DNA from 2 places in the Alkalihalobacillus sp. R86527 genome. Region 1 is predicted to be linked to the other one. Evidence: a T-box and tRNA genes for the amino acid it is inferred to sense, from the RefSeq annotation. Region 1 holds a T-box; the other holds one or more tRNA genes.
What was found. A T-box is a leader RNA that pairs with one kind of tRNA and senses whether it is charged. The one in region 1 lies ahead of tyrS (tyrosine--tRNA ligase), so its partner is inferred to be a tRNA-Tyr.
Positions count from the first base shown of each region.

Region 1 (11,448 bases):
TGTTCAGGCGGGCGAAATGCTACCAGATCTTTATGTAAATGATAGGAGGCGAGGCGGTCGGGTGTAATCGGTCCCTCAATTATCAATTTGCCATGAGGTGTGTTCCATTCAACTGCATTGTATGTCTTTTGATGTTCCATCTAGTCACCACCTTTAATAACGATCTCAGCTCTTATTATACATGATTCTGTATAAATGTAAGGGGTTTCAGGTTGATTTTATTAACTTTTGTTATTTGTTAAAATATTACGAATTTATGTTATACTATCAGTGAAATCATTGAAAGATGTAGAAGAAGGAGGAGAATTACTTGGAATTGAAATCGCTTTCTGCCACTCGTGGAAATCACAACTTACAGGATTATGAAGCTACTTATGAGAATTTTGAATGGAAAGAAGCAGAAAAAGCATTTTCCTGGAATGAAACTGGGAATGTAAATATGGCTTATGAAGCAATCGATAAGCATGCTGAATCTGAACGAAAAAATAAAGTAGCCCTCTATTTTTCTGATCCAAAAAGGGATGAAAAGTATACGTATAGTGAAATGAAGACATTAAGTAACAAAGCCGGAAATGTTTTGAAGAAAGTGAATGTTGAAAAAGGTGATCGAGTATTCATCTTTATGCCTCGTTCTCCGGAACTCTATTTCATTTTGCTTGGAACATTGAAGTTAGGAGCTATTGCTGGTCCATTATTTGAAGCGTTTATGGAGGGGGCCGTTCGCGACCGCCTTGAAGATAGCGAAGCAAAGGTTCTTGTTACGACTCCTGAGTTACTCGATCGTGTACCTATAGATGAACTGCCTCATCTAGAGAGTATCGTGCTTGTTGGGGAAAACGTGAAAGAAGAAGGACCTTATATTGATTTTTATAATCATTTTGAATCAGCAGATAAGAACCTTAAGATCGAATGGGTCGACCGTGAAGATGGAATGATTCTCCATTATACGTCAGGTTCAACTGGAAAACCAAAAGGTGTTCTTCATGTACACAATGCTATGATTCAACATTATCAAACAGCACAGTGGGTACTAGATTTGAAAGAAGATGATGTGTATTGGTGCACAGCAGATCCAGGCTGGGTTACTGGTACTTCTTACGGAATTTTCGCTCCATGGCTAGCAGGGACATCTAACGTGATTCGTGGTGGTCGCTTTAGTCCGGAAGATTGGTATTCAACTATTGAGAAATATGGTGTAACGGTTTGGTATAGTGCTCCTACTGCGTTCCGTATGCTTATGGGAGCTGGAGATGAAATCCTGAAAAACTACGATTTATCTTCGCTACGTCATGTGCTGAGTGTCGGAGAACCATTAAATCCCGAAGTTATCAAATGGGGCAATAAAGTCTTAGATCAACGCATTCACGATAACTGGTGGATGACAGAGACAGGTGCTCAGCTAATCAGTAACTATCCTTCAATGGAGATTAAGCCCGGTTCTATGGGTAAACCAATTCCTGGCGTGCACGCGGCCATTGTGGATGATCAAGGTAATGAGTTACCGCCTAACCGTATGGGTAACTTGGCGATTAAAAAAGGTTGGCCTTCCATGATGCGCGCGATTTGGAATCGTCAAGAAAAGTATGAGAGTTACTTTATGAAAGGTGACTGGTATGTGTCAGGTGATTCCGCATATAAGGATGAAGATGGCTACTACTGGTTCCAGGGTCGTGTTGATGATGTAATTATGACTTCAGGTGAACGTGTTGGTCCGTTTGAAGTTGAAAGTAAACTTGTCGAGCATGCTGCAGTTGCAGAAGCTGGAGTTATTGGCAAACCTGATCCAGTCCGTGGTGAAATCATCAAAGCGTTCATTGCACTACGTTCTGGTTATGAGCCTACAGATGAGTTAATGGAAGAGATTCGCAATCACGTGAAGAAAGGGCTGGCTGCTCATGCAGCACCTAGAGAAATCGAATTTCGTGATAAACTTCCTAAAACGAGAAGTGGTAAGATTATGCGTCGCGTCTTAAAAGCATGGGAGCTTGACTTACCAACTGGTGATTTATCTACTATGGAAGATTAATAACGACAAAAATCCCCGCAGCTTCTGCTGCGGGGATTTTGTTATTCATCACTGTTTGAGTTGTTGGTTCCCTGATTATTGCTAGAGTTTGAACTATTGGAACCTGAACTATTTGAGCTTGAATTGCTACTAGAATTATTTGAACCTGAATTGCTATTTGAATCATTGGAGGTCGAATTATTGTTATTTCCATCTCCAGAATTCTCATTACCATTTCCAGCGTTCCCACCGTTTGATTCTCCTGAGTTTTCTTCGTCGCTCGAATCATCGTTGTTGTCACCGCCGGACTCATCATCACCATCATCTTCAGGTGGTTCTGGCTTTTCTTTTTCTTCTGGCTTATCAGACCAATCACCTGATGTAACTTTTGCAGAAGGAGAGGATTCATTTCCCGCAACGTCGACTGCTGTAACATAGTAAGCGTAAGGTCCCGATGGAATATTGAACGAGCTACCATCAGATGATTTTATGCTACCTAACTTAGTAAATGAATTACTTCCATTTCCAGCTCGGTAAATGCGGTATCCAACTATATCACTTTCTCCTGATTCGTTCCACGTGAGAGTAGAACCGCTAATGGAGACTCTTCCGACTGCTCCAGGTTTCTTACCGTTTTCTTTGGCAACAGTACCTTCTGAAACGATGTTTAAGTTACTGAATTTCGATGGAAGAAGTGTACTAAGGTCAATACCTTCAAAATAATCTTCTTTAATCATCACGCCACTTGTTACAAATTCTGCTGGCGTTGAAGAGAGTGCTTCATAGGTTTTTCCTTTGATAACAACGTATCTACCTTGAGTTAAACTGTCATCCACTTCTGTAGGTACGTACTTTGCATTAAATAGATCTGTTTGAACAAGTCCAGCTTGCTGACATAAATCAGAAGCAAGCTTCCCAGATATTCCACAGAAAGATCTTCTAACAATTCCGGTTGGCATATCGAATCGTTTTTGTGGATCCATTAGCTCTGGTTTCTGATCATAAGCTGCATTCGCAAACAGTGCCCATAAGTTTTTATTACGACTAGCATATTGAGAGTCCATTCTCATTTGCTTGTCATATCCTGTCCAAACGCCAAGAGATACATTAGGATTAACTGCTACAAACCAAGCATCCCTATAACCTTGACCAGTTCCAGTTTTACCTGCCCAATCGGCTGTGAATTTCAATTTACCTGGCACATCCTGTGCAGTACCCTGTCTAACTACGTCTCTCATCATATCGATTGTAAGGTAAGACGTTTGAGGGCTGAAGACTTGAACAGGGTCTGGCTTATGTTGGTAAACAACATTGCCATCTCTGTCGACAATCTTATCGATCATATAAGCGTCTACGAATTTACCACCGTTCGCAAATGTTCCAAAAGCATTGGTGTTTTCTTCAACGCTTACGCCTCGTGTTAAAGCACCGATTGACATGGATGGAGCATATCTATCATCGACAGTAAGAGTGCTAAAGCCCATTTTCACTAAATATTCCGTAGCTTCCACAGGGTTCATTTTGGAGTATACTCGAGCCGCCGGAACGTTATAGGACCGTTCAAGTGCCTTTCTGGCAGTTACTAGACCATGATAGTTTGAAGAATAGTTGCCCGGATTAAAGGCATTCTTTCCCTTAATAGGAAGGTCCGGGATAATATAGCCTGGCTGTACTTTTCCTATCTCCATTGCTGGAGCATAGTCGAGTAATGGCTTCATAGTAGAACCATTTGAGCGATAGGCATTCGTTGCATGGTTGAGTGCTTCTTGACCAAAATCTCTACCACCAACAAATGATAGGATTTTTCCAGACTTATTCTCGATTAAAATTCCGCCAACTTGCATGGGGTATTCTTTATCAACCATTTCACCCGTTTCAGGATCTTGAACGGATACTGTCTTAGGGCTTTGGAAATACCTTCCGTTATCAAGAACTTTATCTCTAGCTGCATTCATTGAATTATATACATTTTTGTCGATTGTAGTGTGAATCTTATATCCATTTTTCCTAAGTTCTTTTTCAGCGTTGCTCATAAACTCAATAAAGATTTTTGAGTCTTTTTCTACTTCTTCCCATTTGAGCCCCATCTTTTCTGCGCTTTCTTCTACTGTTCTTTTTGTGACGTTTGCATCATATGTGACTCTATTATATTGATTGATGCTTTCCGCAAGTTTCTTCCCATCATAGCCTTCCTCATTAGCAATTTGCTCTGCAAGAACTGTTTTGGCTCGATCTTCTATTTCGAACGTTAGATATGGGTATTGTTCAAAAGGTGAAGGAGAAGAGTCTGTTAAATTTTTCTCAATGTCGTATTCTATAGCTTTGTTATATTCTTCCTCGGTAATCGTACCTTCCGTATACATGCGGTAGAGGACGAACTTCATCCGCTCAATCCCTGGTGAAAGATCATCTTTCACAATTCCAGAGTTTGTAAAAGGTGTGTATGTATAAGGGTTTTTCGGTAGGCCGGCAATAAAAGCGGCTTGAGGCAGATTTAATTCACTAGCGTCTACACCAAAGATGCCTTTGGCCGCTGTTTGGACACCAGCGATATTTCTTCCAGAAGCATTTCGACCGAATGGTACGACATTCAGGTACGCTTCAAGTATTTCTTCTTTTTCAAAGAAGTTCTCAAGACGCAAAGCAAGTAACATTTCTTTCGCTTTTCGTTCAAAGGAAACTTCTCTTGTTAATATTTGGTTTTTGACTAGCTGCTGTGTGAGTGTACTACCACCTGTTCGATCTTCAGAGTTTGTGAGCTCTTGAAGAACGGCTCGTCCAATTGCTTTAGGAACAATCCCGTCGTGGTCATAAAAATATTCATCTTCAGTTGAAATGACTGCCTTCTGTACTAGAGGGGAGACGTCTTTTAAATCGACTTCCTTTCGCTCGATATCCGATCGAAAGTTACCGAGAAGAACATCGTCAGCAAAGTATATCTCACTAGTTTCTTCATAGTTATAGACGTCTCTCTTCATCTCATCATAGGAGCGGATCTGTTCATCCTTCACTAAAGATGCAAAATACCCTGCACCTACACCACCGGCAAACAAGCTACCCATAAGTCCGAGCACGAGAAAAATTAAGAATAAATTCCAAATGACTTTATAAGCAATTCTTGAGCCTGTTAAGATGTGATATTCTTGCAATCTATCGATGAACGCGTTCCACTTCGACCTGATAGAAGAAAAAAGCTCTCGCATTCCTATACCTCCTCAATTAATCCTAATTATTATAGCATATCTAGTCGATATTTGTATAAAGCGTTCGCCTATATATAGGGGCTAGAATTGACATTATAGGTCGAAGTATGATATTAATTTAGTTAGATTTTTAAACGTGTGTGCGAAGAATGGACTAAGTAGCGTTTTCCTCCCTTTTTCAGAGAGTTGGTGGTCGGTGTGAACCAATATAAAGGAAATGTGAATTACTTCCATGAGCATCTGGTGTGAAGAGCAAATGAAATTTGTTTGTGTAGCATCAAGACGGACCAGGCCGTTATCCTGATGAAGTGGGAGAAAGCTTACTTTCTTCAACAAGGGTGGTACCGCGATTAAACTCGTCCCTTACCAGGGGGCGAGTTTTTTATGTGTTCAATTTTAATTGGAAAAGGAGTCAGTATCATGCATATCTTAGATGAACTTGAAGCTAGAGGGCTTATTAATCAGGTGACTGATGAAAAAGGCCTTAAGAAAGAACTTTCAGAAAACAGTATTGGAATCTATTCTGGATTTGATCCAACAGCAGACAGCCTTCACATAGGCCACCTTCTTCCGGTGCTTGCTCTTAGAAGATTTCAGCTTGCGGGTCATACACCGATTGCACTTGTTGGAGGTGCAACGGGCCTAATTGGAGATCCTAGTGGTCGTGCTAACGAAAGAACGTTGAATTCAGAAGATATCGTTCAAGAATGGACAAACAAACTACAAGGACAACTCGCTCGTTTTCTCGATTTTGAGACTAGTGAAAACCCAGCAAAAGCTGTGAATAACTTTGATTGGATCGGTGGTTTAAACATTATTCCTTTCCTACGTGATATTGGAAAGAATTTTGGATTGAACTATATGCTTGCAAAAGACTCAGTTTCCTCACGTCTCGATGCAGGTATTTCGTTTACTGAGTTTACGTACATGATTCTCCAGTCCTATGACTTTCTTGAACTATATCGTAATGAGAACTGTCGTCTTCAAATCGGTGGAAGTGACCAGTGGGGAAATATCACTGCTGGACTTGAGTTAATCCGAAAAGAAGAAGGATCTGAAGAGGGAGAGCGTCCAAAAGCATTCGGAGCGACATTTCCACTCGTTACGAAGAGTGATGGTTCTAAATTCGGTAAGTCAGAAGGAGGCGCTATCTGGCTTGATGCAGACAAAACGTCACCTTATGAATTCTACCAATTCTGGATCAACACGGATGATCGCGATGTTGTGAAATTTCTTTATTACTTCACATTCTTAAGCACTGATGAGATTAAAGAGCTTGAAACTTTGAATGATAAGGCTCCCGAAAAGAGAGAAGCTCATCGTAAGTTAGCTGAAGAAGTTACAAGACTTGTGCATGGCGAAGAAAAACTTCAGCAAGCAATCAATATATCTCAAGCGCTTTTCAGTGGTGAGATTAAAGAATTAACAGCTGATGAAATACGCCAAGGCTTTAAAGATGTTCCTTCTTACCACGTTGAAGAGGATGACAAGGGATTGATCGATCTACTCGTTGAGGCAGGTATTTCATCTTCAAAACGTCAGGCGAGAGAAGATATTAAAAACGGAGCCATCTACATTAACGGTGAACGTAATCAGGAGATGAATAAAGTTGTCTCTTCTTCAGATCGCATCGAAGGACAATACGTTATTATTAGAAGAGGGAAGAAAAAATACTATCTCCTTACATTCTAATCAAAAAAAGCCGGTAATCATTTTTTATGATTACCGGCTTTTTTATCTTTGAACATGTTTTGTGATGCAATTTAGATAATAAAAAACCTCGGAACAAAGTCCGAGGTTTTTTAGAAACAGCTTAACGAGAGTAGTACTCAACGATAAGAGCTTCAGTGATTTCTGCAGGAAGTTCAGAACGCTCAGGAAGGCGAGAGTACGTACCTTCAAGCTTATCTGCATCAAAAGTAAGGTATTCTGGAACAAAGTTGTTCACTTCAATAGCTTCTTTGATGATGTCAAGGTTGTTAGACTTCTCACGAACACTTAGTACTTGACCAGTTGCTACGCGGTAAGAAGGAATGTCAACACGTTTGCCATCAACTGTGATGTGGCCGTGGTTAACTAGCTGACGAGCCTGACGGCGAGTACGAGCTAGACCCATACGATAAACAAGGTTATCAAGACGAGATTCAAGAAGAATCATGAAGTTCTCACCATGAACACCTTTCATTTTACCAGCATCATCGAAAAGACGACGGAATTGACGTTCAGTCATTCCATACATGTGACGAAGCTTTTGCTTCTCTTGAAGCTGAAGTCCATATTCAGAAAGCTTTCTACGCTGGTTAGGTCCATGTTGACCTGGAGCGTAAGGGCGCTTTTCCAATTCTTTACCTGTTCCACTTAGAGAAATACCAAGACGACGAGAAATTTTCCAACTTGGTCCTGTATAACGAGCCATAATTAGCTCCTCCTTTATCACTATTTTTATTGGTATAAAATAAAAACAGTGTCGTGATTCCGATTTGTGCACATTATGTTTTCACACACCTTCACCTCGACAGCCGGAGGTTACGCGGAGCACCTATTTAAAGGAACATAATGAAATCACAAGCCGTCACGCTGCTGCCCATTCTTATTTTACACAACTGTCATTGTAACCTTTCTATAGATTCATGTCAACATCAGTCGTTTTCTAGTATGATAGGTATTTCTATAAAAAATGAAATTCCTCTTCACCTTCTATAAGAAAGCGCTTACAATATAATTGAATGATACATAGATTTAAGATAGAGGGGGAGCTATATTGAAAAAGGAACGTCAATTCGAAACGAGAACAATCCATGAAGGCTATGATGCTGAATCACATCATAACAGTCTTGCGTCGCCTATATATCAAACATCCACGTTTACCTTTGAAACTGCTGAAGCCGGTGAAAAAAGGTTTGCAGGTGAGGAACCAGGATATATATATTCTAGATTAGGAAATCCAACAGTCAAAATGTTAGAGGAACGTATAGCATCTCTAGAAGGAGCAGATGGAGGGTTAGCGTTTGGATCCGGGATGGCTGCTGTATCAGCAGTCTTGTTTCACCTCGTTCGATCAGGTGACCATATCTTATGTTCTGAAGGCGTATATGGATGTACCTTCGGTTTATTACAATTAATGAAAGAGAAGTTCTCAGTTGAGCATGACTTGCTTCCGCTTGATTCAAAAGAGCAAATTATAGAAGCGATTCGACCAAATACAAGTGTTATCTATATTGAAACACCGATCAATCCGACTTTGAAGTTAATCGATTTACAGATGATCTCTTCGATAGCCAAGGAAAGAGGAATCACAGTTGTTGTCGATAATACGTTTTCCACGCCATATCTACAACGACCATTGGAATTTGGTTGCGATATCGTTTTGCATAGTGCAACAAAATACATCGGAGGACATGGTGACGTAGTGGCCGGTCTCGTAGTCGGAAATCAGGAAACGATTTCTTCGATCGCTAAATCCACACAAAAAGATATTGGAGGTATATTATCTCCTTTTGATGCATGGCTTCTATTACGAGGGTTAAAAACTTTGCCAATTCGTATGGATCGGCATTGTGCAAACTCTGAGTCCATCGTTGAGAAACTTAAAGATCATCCAAGAATTAAGAGAGTCATGTACCCAGGATTGGAAGAATCTCCGTCTTACTCTATTGCAAGTAGACAAATGAAAAAGCCAGGAGGACTCATAAGTTTTGAGTTGGATGGTGGGAAGGCTGAGGCGCAAGCATTCATGAATCGACTTGAAATGATAAAGATTGCTGTAAGTCTAGGTGATGCTGAAACGCTAATCCAACATCCAGCTACTATGACGCATGCTGTGGTGCCCGTGGAAGAAAGAATGAGGATGGGAATCAATGAATCACTTATACGAATTTCAATCGGATTAGAAGCATGGGAAGACGTTTGGGCAGATCTAGAGCAAGCGTTAGATTCTTGACCAAGGTCGTCAATAACGATAGAAAACAGCCGCGGAAATCAGCGGCTGTTTTTCCATTACATATGTTCTTCTAGAGTAGCAACAAACTTTTCTAAATATTTTTCATCTGTTTCATCAAAACGACCAACGCTAGGGCTGTCGATATCAAGTACGCCAATAATCGAGTTAGAAGATCGGATTGGGATAACGATTTCAGACTGTGAAGCAGCGTCACATGCAATATGGCCAGCGAACTCATGAACATTTTCAATTCTCATGGTTTTTCCTTCTTTAAAAGCCGAGCCACATACGCCCCGTCCGTTAGGAATACGAACACAAGCTGGCAACCCTTGGAATGGCCCAAGTACTAGCTGATCACTTTTTTCTTCGTATAAATAAAACCCAACCCAGTTAACGTTGTTTAGAAATTGATTCAATAATGCCGATGCATTTGATAAATTGGCGATTTGGTTTGTTTCACCATCCAATAGTGCTTTTAGTTGCTTAATGACCATTTCATAATCTTTTTCCCTCTTGCCTGAATAGGATTCGACTTCAAACAAGTTACTTCACCTCAACTTTGTATCGAAATTATGCTAATCATATCAAAACTTGTGGAGTAACACACATATTTTGTCGCACGATTATTAAAGGATAGCTTCAAGGCGTAACGAAAACGTATACTATGAAAGAAACTGGGGGTGGTTCCAAATGAAGCAGGAGCGAGATACAGTATCGAAGCGAAACGTCATCCAGGCCGCCATTCAACTCTTTAATACGAAAGGATACAACGGAACTTCAGTTCGTGATATTGCCAATAAAGCCGGAGTTAACGTCTCTTTGATCTCATACTATTTTGATGGTAAGAAGGGACTTGCGGAGTTTTTGATGACTACGTTTTTGGAAGGCTATGTGAACGAACTCGAGAAAGTTCATAAGATGTTGGAGAAAAAAACAGCGAAAGCTTGCTTAGTTGAAGCATTGCAAACAATCATGACGTATCAACATCAAAATAGACAGTTAGCAAGGTTCGTTCATAGAGAAATTACATTTGATTCCGTTCTAGTTCGCGAAATCATGACCACATATCTATCAAAAGAAAAGTTTTATTTATCAAAAATATTCGAGGCAGGTTTTTCTAGGAAGGAATTCCGTCCTCAGTCGGTCGATTATGTTGTGATGCAACTAAGGGGGATGTTATCGATGCCTTTCCTACAGCCTCAATATATTCTAGAGGTTCATCATATTCAACCTAATGAATCTTACTTTATTGAGCGGTATACGAAGCAGCTATTACAGTGGGTTGAACTTTATGTATGTAGAGAGCTCCATGTGCAAAAAAAGCCGTTCGTTATGAACGGCTGAGTGGGAGTGGAGAAGATAATAAAGTAGATGAAAGCTGATCGAAACCTTGACCAATCCCTTTGGAACTATGGGCATCTGATCCATAGATGAGAGGGATTTTTCTGCTTTCTGCTTCTTCGATTACCCAAGAAGGTGGGTATGGTTCCTTACAAAGTGGTTTTACGGTTCCTGCTCCGTTATAGTCTAGTGAAAGTCCTTGCTTTTTCACTTCATCCAATATTGTCGTCACAAGATGAGATGAGGAGATATCAAGCTGAAACTTTTTCTGAAACTTATTCACCAAACTTATATGACCTAATCGTTTAGGCTTATAATCCCCTAAATCTGCAGTTAACGACCGATAGACAGTTTCATAGTATTTCTTATGCACATTCTCAACTGAACCTAATGCGTTCACTAGTTCTTCAAATGACTCTGGACTATAGTCGAGGCATGTGTATTGGTTGTTATGATGAATAAAATGAACGGATAAGATCGCATCATCTAACTTTGAACCTACTTTATCTAAAAAAGCCCTCGTTTCTTCTTCAAATCCTTCTATGTAATCAACCTCAAGACCACATTTTATTTCGAACTTACCATGGTAGGAATCTTTAATCTTTTCTACAGCATTAAAGTATTCATCTAATTGTTGATGAGACATCCCGCTGTCATTAAGAGGGACTGGGTCTATGAAGTTCGCTGGGAGTGGGGCATGCTCTGTAAACGTAAGACCAGTAAAACCTAGTTTTATTGCTTTTTCAACATAGCTTTCTAGGGAGTCAGAAGTTCCATGGGGGCAAAATGGAGAATGGACGTGGCCATCGTATTTTTCACTCATTTATAAGCACCTCTTTCGATAAATCAAAAAAATTAAAACATTATCAAGGAATTTGGCTGTCGAATATTGAATTTATTTAGTCAAACAGGTAATTACATGGTATCATAATACCGTTACCAAATTTCAAACACATATA
Region 1 covers NZ_JAXHBW010000001.1:1,137,578-1,149,025, forward strand. The annotation lists gene SJY16_RS05755 (GNAT family N-acetyltransferase) at 1-140, opposite strand, end outside; gene acsA (acetate--CoA ligase) at 311-2,026, shown strand; gene SJY16_RS05765 (transglycosylase domain-containing protein) at 2,068-5,208, opposite strand; T-box leader at 5,345-5,575, shown strand; gene tyrS (tyrosine--tRNA ligase) at 5,629-6,900, shown strand; gene rpsD (30S ribosomal protein S4) at 7,022-7,624, opposite strand; gene megL (methionine gamma-lyase) at 7,967-9,148, shown strand; gene SJY16_RS05785 (GAF domain-containing protein) at 9,205-9,690, opposite strand; gene refZ (forespore capture DNA-binding protein RefZ) at 9,839-10,492, shown strand; gene hisJ (histidinol-phosphatase HisJ) at 10,479-11,312, opposite strand.

Region 2 (11,448 bases), 2.4 Mb from region 1:
CAGGTAGGCGAGGAGAGAATCCTAAGACGATCGGGAGAACTCTCGTTAAGGAACTCGGCAAAATGACCCCGTAACTTCGGGAGAAGGGGTGCTTCCTCGGGTGAATAGCCCAGGGGAGCCGCAGTGAAAAGATCCAAGCGACTGTTTAGCAAAAACACAGGTCTCTGCCAAGCCGCAAGGCGATGTATAGGGGCTGACACCTGCCCGGTGCTGGAAGGTTAAGAGGAGGGGTTATCCCTTACGGGAGAAGCTCTGAATCGAAGCCCCAGTAAACGGCGGCCGTAACTATAACGGTCCTAAGGTAGCGAAATTCCTTGTCGGGTAAGTTCCGACCCGCACGAAAGGTGCAACGACTTGGATACTGTCTCAACGAGAGACCCGGTGAAATTATAGTACCTGTGAAGATGCAGGTTACCCGCGACAGGACGGAAAGACCCCATGGAGCTTTACTGTAGCCTGATATTGGATTTTGGTACAGCTTGTACAGGATAGGTAGGAGCCATAGAAGCCGGACCGCTAGGTTCGGTGGAGGCGTCGGTGGGATACTACCCTGGCTGTACTGACATTCTAACCCAGCACCGTGATCCGGTGCGGAGACAGTGTCAGGTGGGCAGTTTGACTGGGGCGGTCGCCTCCTAAAGAGTAACGGAGGCGCCCAAAGGTTCCCTCAGAATGGTTGGAAATCATTCGCAGAGTGTAAAGGCACAAGGGAGCTTGACTGCGAGACCTACAAGTCGAGCAGGGACGAAAGTCGGGCTTAGTGATCCGGTGGTTCCGCATGGAAGGGCCATCGCTCAACGGATAAAAGCTACCCTGGGGATAACAGGCTTATCTCCCCCAAGAGTCCACATCGACGGGGAGGTTTGGCACCTCGATGTCGGCTCATCGCATCCTGGGGCTGAAGTAGGTCCCAAGGGTTGGGCTGTTCGCCCATTAAAGCGGTACGCGAGCTGGGTTCAGAACGTCGTGAGACAGTTCGGTCCCTATCCGTCGCGGGCGCAGGAAATTTGAGAGGAGCTGTCCTTAGTACGAGAGGACCGGGATGGACACACCGCTGGTGTACCAGTTGTTCCGCCAGGAGCATAGCTGGGTAGCTACGTGTGGAAGGGATAAGTGCTGAAAGCATCTAAGCATGAAGCCCCCCTCGAGATGAGATTTCCCACAGCGTCAAGCTGGTAAGATCCCTCAGAGATGATGAGGTTGATAGGTTCGGGGTGGAAGCGTGGCGACACGTGGAGCTGACGAATACTAATCGATCGAGGGCTTAACCTAAAACGAAAAGTAAAGCAGGCTTGGTCATATTCGCAGACCATTGGAGCTCTTGAACAGAAGGCGTTTTTCGCCTGAAGTGAAAGAGTGAAATGGGCAAGAATATAGCCTGCGGCACTAGACATCGCGAAAAAATATTGGAATACGTTGTTGCATGCTATCTAGTTTTCAGGGAATGAATTTTCTCTTGAAATATGATGAAATATATTGTAATATATATTTTGTCGCTAGCAATCCCACGAAAGTGAGAGCTGTTAGTAGTCTGGTGATGAAGGCGAAGAGGTCACACCCGTTCCCATGCCGAACACGGAAGTTAAGCTCTTCAGCGCCGATGGTAGTTGGGGGATCTCCCCCTGCAAGAGTAGGACGTCGCCAGGCTAATCATTATTCCACAGTAGCTCAGTGGTAGAGCTATCGGCTGTTAACCGATCGGTCGTAGGTTCGAATCCTACCTGTGGAGCCATGGAGAGCTGTCCGAGTGGCCGAAGGAGCACGATTGGAAATCGTGTAGACGGTCAACGCCGTCTCGAGGGTTCGAATCCCTCGCTCTCCGCCAGATACATAATAGAATGGCCCGTTGGTCAAGCGGTTAAGACACCGCCCTTTCACGGCGGTAACACGGGTTCGAATCCCGTACGGGTCACCATTTTAATAAGTAACATTTTCAATCTGTGGAGGATTAGCTCAGCTGGGAGAGCATCTGCCTTACAAGCAGAGGGTCGGCGGTTCGAGCCCGTCATCCTCCACCATTACAAAGGTCCCGTGGTGTAGCGGTTAACATGCCTGCCTGTCACGCAGGAGATCGCGGGTTCGATTCCCGTCGGGACCGCCATTTTTATTTCAACATTTATATCATTATTATCGTCGCGGGGTGGAGCAACGAGCGTTACTTCAATGAATCAACTTCGAGTTGTTTCGACGGATACGCATCGAAGCATAACCTTGTAGAGAAAGAAACAGATCACTGCATATAGAAGCAGGATCAGCATTAATTTTATATTATCGTCGCGGGGTGGAGCAGTTCGGTAGCTCGTCGGGCTCATAACCCGAAGGTCGCAGGTTCAAATCCTGCCCCCGCAACCAATAAAGAATTCTTACTACGTCGAATAAAGTTCGTGATAGAATTCAAAAGGGGTACCCGCTAGGGTGCAACCAAAATAAAATTTTAACTACGTCGATTTATCTTCTAAGCTAAAATTTAATCGGAGTCCCTTTAGGGGCAACCTATTCTCTTTTCTTAGATCGACCGTTAAAATAAATTTAAAAGAATGGCTCTGTAGCTCAGTCGGTAGAGCAGTGGACTGAAAATCCACGTGTCGGCGGTTCGATTCCGTCCGGAGCCACCATGTCGCCGGTCTAGCTCAATTGGTAGAGCAACTGACTTGTAATCAGTAGGTTGGGGGTTCAAGTCCTCTGGCCGGCACCATTTTTCCTAAAAAGGTATCAATTTCTATTGTTTTTATATATATTATATATTACAATGATAATTGTCTATTTGGAGGGGTAGCGAAGTGGCTAAACGCGGCGGACTGTAAATCCGCTCCCTCAGGGTTCGGCGGTTCGAATCCGTCCCCCTCCACCATTTATAGGGGTATAGTTTAAAGGTAGAACAGAGGTCTCCAAAACCTCCGGTGTGGGTTCGATTCCTACTACCCCTGCCAATTTATTTAAAAATTTTCTTTGTGGCGGTTGTGGCGAAGTGGTTAACGCACCGGATTGTGATTCCGGCATTCGTGGGTTCAATTCCCATCAGCCGCCCCATTCTTGGGCTATAGCCAAGCGGTAAGGCAACGGATTTTGATTCCGTCATGCGCTGGTTCGAATCCAGCTAGCCCAGCCATTTTTGTTGCGGAAGTAGTTCAGTGGTAGAACACCACCTTGCCAAGGTGGGGGTCGCGGGTTCGAATCCCGTCTTCCGCTCCATTTTTTTAAGGCGGCATAGCCAAGTGGTAAGGCACGGGTCTGCAAAACCCTTACGCCCCGGTTCAAATCCGGGTGCCGCCTCCAAATTTTATATTTTCACTTAAAAGTCCTGCCGGAGTGGCGGAATTGGCAGACGCACAGGACTTAAAATCCTGCGGAGGGTGTACCTCCGTGCCGGTTCGAGCCCGGCCTCCGGCACCATTTTCTTTCCGAAATTTAAAATTGTCTTTATGCCGGTGTGGCGGAATTGGCAGACGCGCACGACTCAAAATCGTGTTCCGCGAGGAGTGTCGGTTCGAACCCGACCACCGGTACCATTACATACTTTATACAAGAACGTTCAGGATTTCTACAGGGTAGAAGTCTTTTTTTATTGTCTAAAATCATTTGTACATTATTATGAGATATCCTTTTAATGATGGTAAGAACGAGGAAAGGGCGTATGGGATTATCCATTTGATGGTATGCCGTTCAACCTGGTATAGTTTCCCTCAGCTACTGATCAATCGACCAATCTACAATGAGCTTAAGATTATCCTCGTTCACTAAATGATGATACACTGAAAGTAAATCGTTTACTATGAAAGAGTGATAATAATGAGAGTAGAAATATGGTCTGATTTTGTGTGTCCTTTTTGTTATATTGGGAAACGACGCTTAGAGAATGCTCTTCAAACATTTCCACATCGTGATCAAGTTACAATAACCTATAGAAATTTTGAGCTTGATCCAAATGCTGAGAAATCTAGTGGGAAAAGTAAGGCTGAGTTGTTAGCTAGTAAGTATAACGTTAGTCTTGAACAAGCCGAGGGTATGTGTGAGAACATGAGACAACAGGCAGAAAATGAAAAGTTAACGTTTGATTTCAAGAATATGAAGCCTACTAATTCTTTCGATGCTCATCGCCTTCTCCAGTATGCCGCAAAACAGAATGTAATGGAGCAAATGACTGAGAGACTCTTCTATGCTTATTTTACAGAAACGAAAGACATCTCGGATCATGAGACACTTTGTGAGCTTGCTGAAGAGGTAGGGCTTAACACCACTGAAGTTAGCGCTATGCTCCATTCTGAAGAGTATGCAAAAGAAGTTCGTTATGATGAGTCACTTGGAAGCCAATTAGGCATTCAAGGAGTTCCGTTCTACGTCTTTGATGAGAAGTTTGCTGTTTCTGGTGCGCAATCTCCTGAGATGTTCCAACAGGCGCTAAATAAAGCATGGGATGAGAGTAAAGGGCTTGAAGTACTCAGTAGTGATGGAGATTCATGTGCGACTGATTCCTGTGATATCTAATTGAATGATAGCAAAAAAGCTCTCTTACTAAACGTGTAAGAGAGCTTCTTATTATTCTTCTGTCTTTTCTTCTTTAATCGTCTTATAAGCAGCGTCGAGATTTCGAATTCTCCGAATGATTTCGGAATTCTTATTAAGATTGTCGTAGATCATTGAAGAGACAACTGAACGATAATAACTGTTCATCGCTTCTAGTTTTGAGAAGACATCATTATTTTTCTTTATGTATTGTCTAAAATTCTCTTCAAAAAATGGTGTTGAAAAAGGTTCCATATGTTTGCTCCTTCCTACTAGATTAGATTGATTATCATATCATTGTAGATTCTATATTAATATATTGTAGACCAAATCTAAAGAAATTAATAATTTACTGTTGTTTTATTAATCAACTCTGTGTTATTCTAACTACATCAGCGAGGTTTGTAGAAAAACCTCGAATTATCACCATTTACCCAACGCAGTGTTTCGTTATTATTAACGAAGCGTTGCGTTTTTTTATGTTTACTCCTATTATTTGATCATTGTTAATCCGTAATCGAAGTTGCCCCCGTGTACTTGGTTAAACATTTCACCTGAGGCCTTCAAAAGCTTTTTGGCTTCCTCGGAAGAAAGGGAAGGTTGAATATAATATATCTGAATAGCATTTTGTGTTTTCTCAGTTACTGCAGTACGCATTGAGTCTACGATAGGACTACCAAAGGGACCTTTTTGATCCAAGGCTACAAGTTTGTTATTGAAGTTTACTTCTCTGCCATTCAATCCCTGATATGAAATCGATTCGTCACCAATACCCACCGTAATCGGTCCCACTAGCAGATCAAGGTCATAGATTCCAATAGGGATTTTATATTGTAACGAGAGTAGATTGTTAATATCAGCTGCAGAGTGAATAGATGGGAGATCTGATCCTTTCTTTAACCTTCGTAACAATGCTTCTGATGAAGGGCGATACCGAGAAGGATCGGCACCAAGGGTTTTGAAGACTGATCTCCACTCTTTCACTGCTGGGAAAGATGTTAATTCTGTGTCTTCTAGATCCATCATCATAGTTTCAAGGTAAAATTGATATCGGCCTCGCACCATTTGCGGTGAGTTTTCAACCACGATATCATGGTAAGTAATATATCCGATTTTAAAGTCGGGGATTGTTTCGGTAATAGATGTAGAGAGAAAAAGGGTATCCATGGTACATCTCTCCTTCGTGTTTATTTCCGTTCATTTTACCATATGCGATAATTTGAAGCTCAAAAGGAGGCTCACCTCATATGAAGAATCTGATCAAGCATTTACAACGTATAGATGGGAAAAGTTATAAAGCCTATAAAGACATAAGAGGGAGCTATGATTTTCAAAGTTATACTCTTTCGATTGATTATGTGCAAGGAGACCCTTTTGCAAGCCCCTCTAGAATGAGAGTGGTTATCCCTCGTGATAAAACAAATGTGAAAGGCGATTGGTTTGAGGGAGATCAAAGAAGGGTGCGTTTAGAGGATCTTATCGCAAGAAAAGTTGCGGAATCCATCTATCGACACAAAGGTAATATTAAAGGCTCAGGTAAAAGCGGCGCATTTATGATAGATGCACCTAAACAAAAGGTATTAGAGCGTACAGCAGTGTCAGTTAATGATAAAGGTATCACGATATGTTTATCACTAGGGTTACCAGCACAAGGGAGACGGGTGCTCGGGAGACAAGCAGAGCAAATGTTAGCTCACTATCTACCTGAGATTCTTAGTGGTTCAATCTTCTCTTTAAAAGAAGAAGAAGTTATAAAAGTCATTCACTTAGCGGATCAACAAGAATCCATCAGAGAGTATTTGAGAAATAAAGGGTATGTAGCTTTTATTGCAAACGGAGCTATCTTGCCACGAGAAAGCGGTATAAGCGATCGCCCCTTACAGAATAAAGCTGTTCCTTTTAAATCTCCATCAAATAAAGAAGTATCTATAGCTATTCCCCATAGAGAAGAACCGATTACTGGAATGGCGATTGAGAAAGGAATCTCTCTTATTGTAGGGGGCGGGTACCATGGGAAAAGTACCCTGTTGCATGCGATGGAGCATGGCGTTTATGATCATATTGCAGACGATGGCAGGGAATATGTCATAACGGATGAACTAGCTATGAAGATCCGTTCTGAAGATGGAAGAAAAGTTACGGGAGTTAATATCTCCCCGTTTATAGAGAACTTACCGTTTGGGAAAGATACCCGATCATTTTCTACAGAAAATGCTAGTGGAAGTACATCTCAAGCAGCGAATATAATTGAAGCAGTTGAAGCTGGCTCACATGCGTTATTAATCGATGAAGATACAAGTGCTACAAACTTTATGATTCGAGATGAACGGATGCAACAACTTGTTTCAAAAGATAAAGAACCGATCACCCCATTTATCGATCGCGTTCAACAATTATATAACCAACATGGTATTTCAACAGTGCTTGTTATGGGAGGATCCGGAGATTATTTCGACGTGGCCGATTCGGTGATTTTGATGGAGAACTATCTCCCCTACGATGTAACAAGTGAAGCAAAGGGAATATCTGAGCAATCCCCTTCTTCTCGAAGTAAAGAAGGTGGAGAGCTGTTCGGTGATGTGGACAGACGACTTCCGCATCGATCGAGTTTAAATAGTCAAAAGGGGAAAAAGTCGAAGGTTTCTGCAAAAGGACTCCACCATATTCTATATGGCAATACTGATATCTCACTTCTACAAGTTGAGCAACTGATCGATCCAAGTCAAACCCGTTTAGCAGCAGAAATTCTTCACTTTTTTGAAAGAAAGAACAAACTGGGAGATGCCTCAGTTTCTGAGCTATTGGATGTTGTAGAAAAGCAAATAAATGAGGAAGGATTAGGTTCATTCTCAGTGTTTGTCGATCAACACCCAGGTGATTTTGCTCGCATTCGAAGAACAGAATTGGCTGCAGTGATGAATAGACTTAGAACGTTGAAAATCATTTAATAAGAATAAATTTAATTTAGAAGGGAGGGGGTTACGATGGCAAACGCCCAGTTAAAGGAAGAGATTGTTGCATACAGTAAATCAATTGGAATAGATAAAATTGGTTTTGCTGCAGCTGATCCATTCAAATCGCTCAAAGAACGGTTAAAGCAACAACAGCAGCTAGGTTATCAATCAGGATTTGAAGAACCTGACCTTGAGAAACGGACAGAGCCTGAGTTACTGTTAAGTGGTGCGACTACGATTGTCTCAATCGCTATTGCTTATCCTTCAAAGTTGAAGGATAGCCCTAGAAGTAAGCGAGGAGAACGTAGAGGTCTATTTTGCAGAGCTTCCTGGGGCGTAGATTATCATCATGTTCTACGAGAAAAACTCTCCCTTCTTGAATCATTTATCAAAGCGAAAGTTCCAAGTGCAGAAACTAGTTCGATGGTTGATACAGGAGAATTATCTGACAGAGCTGTAGCAGAGCGAGCGGGGATTGGCTTTAGTGGTAAGAACACGATGACAATCACGGAAGAGTACGGTTCATGGGTTTACCTCGGAGAGATGATTACCAATGTGTTTCTAGAGCCCGATGAACCGGTAGAAGAAGGGTGCGGAGATTGCAATATTTGCGTTGATGCTTGTCCTACAGGAGCTTTAATTGAAGGTGGTCAGCTAAATGCTAGTAAATGCATTGCTTTCTTAACACAAACGAAAGGTTTTCTACCCGATCAATATCGATCGAAACTCGGAAACCGGCTTTATGGTTGCGATACTTGTCAGCTCGTATGCCCTAAAAATAAAGGAATTGATTTTCATAACCACCCTGAGCTTGAGCCGGATCCAGAAGTAGTTAAACCGAAGTTGATTCCACTCCTAACGATGAGTAATAGGGATTTTAAAGAAAAGTTTGGAAAAGCGGCGGGCTCATGGAGAGGAAAGAAGCCAATTCAACGCAATGCCATCTTGGCTTTAGCACACTACAAAGATGAAACTGCTGTCGATACATTGATCGAATTGATGCAAAATGACCCAAGACCAGTGATTAGAGGGACGTCTGCTTGGGCCCTTGGGAAGATTGGTGGAAGTAAGGCGTATGATGCTCTCATTAATGAGCAAATGAAAGAAAACGACCAGGAAGCAGCAAATGAGATTGAAAAAGGGCTGTCTATGCTCCAAAATAAGTCTTAATGCTGGTGGTCAAATAATATAATGTCTTGTAAGATAATGAAAAATGTTGAATAAAAGAAGGGATAGCATGGATAAACAAGTGATCAGTTATGGGGAGTTTCAATCACCAATTGGAACACTGACATTATTGGCAGGTTCTGAAGGAATCTACAGGCTTGATTTTGGAATTTCTGAAGATGTGCTACCCGCAGCTGAAGCATGGTTCAAGAAAAATCATGTGAAACCAGATTTCATTTTGAATTACGAAATCATTGACCCGATTATTGTTCAATTAGAAGAGTATTTCAATGGGAAAAGAAGGTTATTTGATCTTCAACTCTGTATGATAGGAACACCGTTTCAGAAGAAAGTTTGGAAAAGTCTCAATGCTATTCCGTACGGAGAGACACGCTCATATAAAGACGTCGCCGTAGATATTTCTGCTCCAAGGGCCGTGCGTGCGATTGGTTCTGCTAATAACCGGAATCCACTGCCTATAATTATTCCATGTCATCGTGTGATTGGAAGTAATGGTGCTCTCGTTGGGTATGGTGGGGGCATGGATAAGAAAGAATATCTGCTGTCCTTAGAACAACAGAAGGCACTTCACCCAGCGATATCATCATAATCATTTACTAGCTCGGAGTTCAATATGAACTTCCGGGCTTTTTATTTGGATTCGATCCTTTCCCTATGCACAAAGTGGCATGTGTTCCGACTCACTATCATAAAGTGCGAAGAGGGGGGAACGCAGATGGGGTGGGAAGAGCAGCTTAAGCCCTTTTGGGAGGAACAGGCTTCATACTTAATGAATGGGTCATCACGATCATTTAGAAGTAAAGGAAAACGTCCAGCTACCGAGGAAGAAGCTGTGACAAGGTTTATTAACAAATGTGATTCCAGAGATGCCACTGTTGTTAGAGTGCTCAATAAAGGTGTGCTTCTTGGTAAAAAGAAGCTTGCCAGAACACGTATTTATGATTATTACCTTCATCAGCAATATGTGATCAAACATGGGAAAAAGCTTTATCAAGAGGAACGTTTTGAAAAAAGACTCGCTGAGTTAATCGAAGGTGAGTTAATTCACGATCGTTCAATCGAGCAAGAGGGAGTACACTGTGATAATGCAACACGGGCAGGTAGGGGAAGTGAGCGGCTAAAAGGCTCGTATTATGATCGTTTATCTGCAGTTAAGTACGCCGAGAGCTGGTGGGATGATTATAATCCTGCTTACCCTATATTTGAAGGGGATTGCACGAACTATGTGTCCCAATGCTTACATGCTGGAAAAGCCCCTATGAGAGGCTATCCTGATCGGACGAGGGGATGGTGGGTCAAGAAAAACAGCTGGAGCTATTCATGGACAGTTGCTCATGCATTACGGTGGTATTTAAGTGGTTCAAAGAATGGTCTCAAAGCGAGAGAGGTTTATCAACCAGATGATTTAGTTCCTGGTGATGTGATTAGCTATGATTTTACAGGCGACGGAAATTGGCAGCACACAACAATTGTCGTAGATCAAGATGGTAAGGGACAGCCACTTGTTAATGGGCATAATACGAACTGCAGGATGCGATATTGGGATTATGAAGACTCTACTGCATGGACACCTAATATACAGTATAAATTTTTTCATATTGAAGATGACTAGCATATTCTTTCTCTCCGTGGAAAACATGCTATAATAGATATGTTTTGAAGCGGAGGTGAATCATTATGTCATTAAATATCGTTCTATTTCAGCCGGAGATTCCTGCAAATACAGGGAATATTGCTCGTACTTGTGCTGCTACGAATGTAAGTCTTCATCTTATCCGTCCTTTAGGGTTCTCTACAGATGATAAGATGCTTAAACGTGCAGGTCTAGATTACTGGAAATATGCTGACGTTCATTATTACGATTCTCTAGAAGTATTCTTTAATCAGAATGAGGGTGGAGAATTTTATTATATTACGAAGTATGGTACGAATACTCATACTGACTTCGATTATTCGGATGTTAGTCAAAATACGTTCTTTGTTTTTGGAAGAGAAACAGACGGTTTGCCAGATGAGTTGATTGAAAATAATAAGGAGCGCTGTCTACGTTTGCCTATGACAGACCACGTGCGTGCTCTTAACCTTTCAAATACAGCGGCAATCATGGTGTATGAAGCTCTTAGGCAACAAGGATATCCTAATATGAAATAAAAAAGAACGACCTTAGAGGTCGTTCTTTTTTATCGACTACCTTTTTTGGTTTTTTGAGGTCGATCATTGTAGCCAGCCGTAAAGATAGCTGCTAGAAAAGCAATAATTACTACTAAAATACCCAGGAAACTCATGGTTTCATCCTCCTCAGGTAAAATTATGTCCAAGTCTATCTCTGATTATAAACGATAGAGAAGTTGTTGTGAATGTTTTGAGGGTAATTCTATAGCGAAGAATGTATGAGTTGGAAAAATTGCTACATTCCTATACGATAGAAGGAGATGAAAAGGAGGCTTTTATTTATGTATGTTGTGATGAACGAACTTAAAGTACCTGATGAACACAAAGATGTAATGAAAGAGCGTTTCGGGAAAAGTGCCGAAAGCATGAAGAAGGTTGAAGGGTGTCTTGAATTCCTATTTCTTGAACAGTCTTCTGAGAATGGAAAGTTAATCGTGTTTACAAAATGGGAGAATGAAGAAGCATACCAAAATTGGATTCATTCTGATTCCTTCAAAAATGCTCATAAAGAAAAGCGCGAATCAAAAGAAAAATCTCCAGCATCAGGAAATGAACTAAGCGAATTCACAGTTGTCTACCATACTTAAAGAAAACCGGCTATGCCGGTTTTTTGTTTGAAGAGAAACCTGAT
Region 2 covers NZ_JAXHBW010000001.1:3,547,877-3,559,324, reverse strand. The annotation lists rRNA gene SJY16_RS18625 (23S ribosomal RNA) at 1-1,272, shown strand, start outside; rRNA gene rrf (5S ribosomal RNA) at 1,531-1,647, shown strand; tRNA gene SJY16_RS18615 (tRNA-Asn) at 1,658-1,732, shown strand; tRNA gene SJY16_RS18610 (tRNA-Ser) at 1,734-1,825, shown strand; tRNA gene SJY16_RS18605 (tRNA-Glu) at 1,841-1,915, shown strand; tRNA gene SJY16_RS18600 (tRNA-Val) at 1,943-2,018, shown strand; tRNA gene SJY16_RS18595 (tRNA-Asp) at 2,026-2,101, shown strand; tRNA gene SJY16_RS18590 (tRNA-Met) at 2,276-2,352, shown strand; tRNA gene SJY16_RS18585 (tRNA-Phe) at 2,540-2,615, shown strand; tRNA gene SJY16_RS18580 (tRNA-Thr) at 2,620-2,695, shown strand; tRNA gene SJY16_RS18575 (tRNA-Tyr) at 2,767-2,851, shown strand; tRNA gene SJY16_RS18570 (tRNA-Trp) at 2,857-2,930, shown strand; tRNA gene SJY16_RS18565 (tRNA-His) at 2,955-3,030, shown strand; tRNA gene SJY16_RS18560 (tRNA-Gln) at 3,035-3,109, shown strand; tRNA gene SJY16_RS18555 (tRNA-Gly) at 3,118-3,192, shown strand; tRNA gene SJY16_RS18550 (tRNA-Cys) at 3,202-3,276, shown strand; tRNA gene SJY16_RS18545 (tRNA-Leu) at 3,304-3,393, shown strand; tRNA gene SJY16_RS18540 (tRNA-Leu) at 3,425-3,509, shown strand; gene SJY16_RS18535 (DsbA family oxidoreductase) at 3,790-4,485, shown strand; gene yvfG (protein YvfG) at 4,537-4,758, opposite strand; gene SJY16_RS18525 (B3/B4 domain-containing protein) at 4,996-5,670, opposite strand; gene SJY16_RS18520 (ABC-ATPase domain-containing protein) at 5,751-7,451, shown strand; gene queG (tRNA epoxyqueuosine(34) reductase QueG) at 7,488-8,627, shown strand; gene SJY16_RS18510 (methylated-DNA--[protein]-cysteine S-methyltransferase) at 8,695-9,234, shown strand; gene SJY16_RS18505 (amidase domain-containing protein) at 9,361-10,257, shown strand; gene trmL (tRNA (uridine(34)/cytosine(34)/5-carboxymethylaminomethyluridine(34)-2'-O)-methyltransferase TrmL) at 10,323-10,796, shown strand; gene SJY16_RS18495 (antibiotic biosynthesis monooxygenase family protein) at 11,099-11,404, shown strand.
Region 2: it has a tRNA-Tyr gene. The T-box ahead of tyrS (tyrosine--tRNA ligase) is inferred to sense a tRNA for this amino acid. The anticodon was not compared.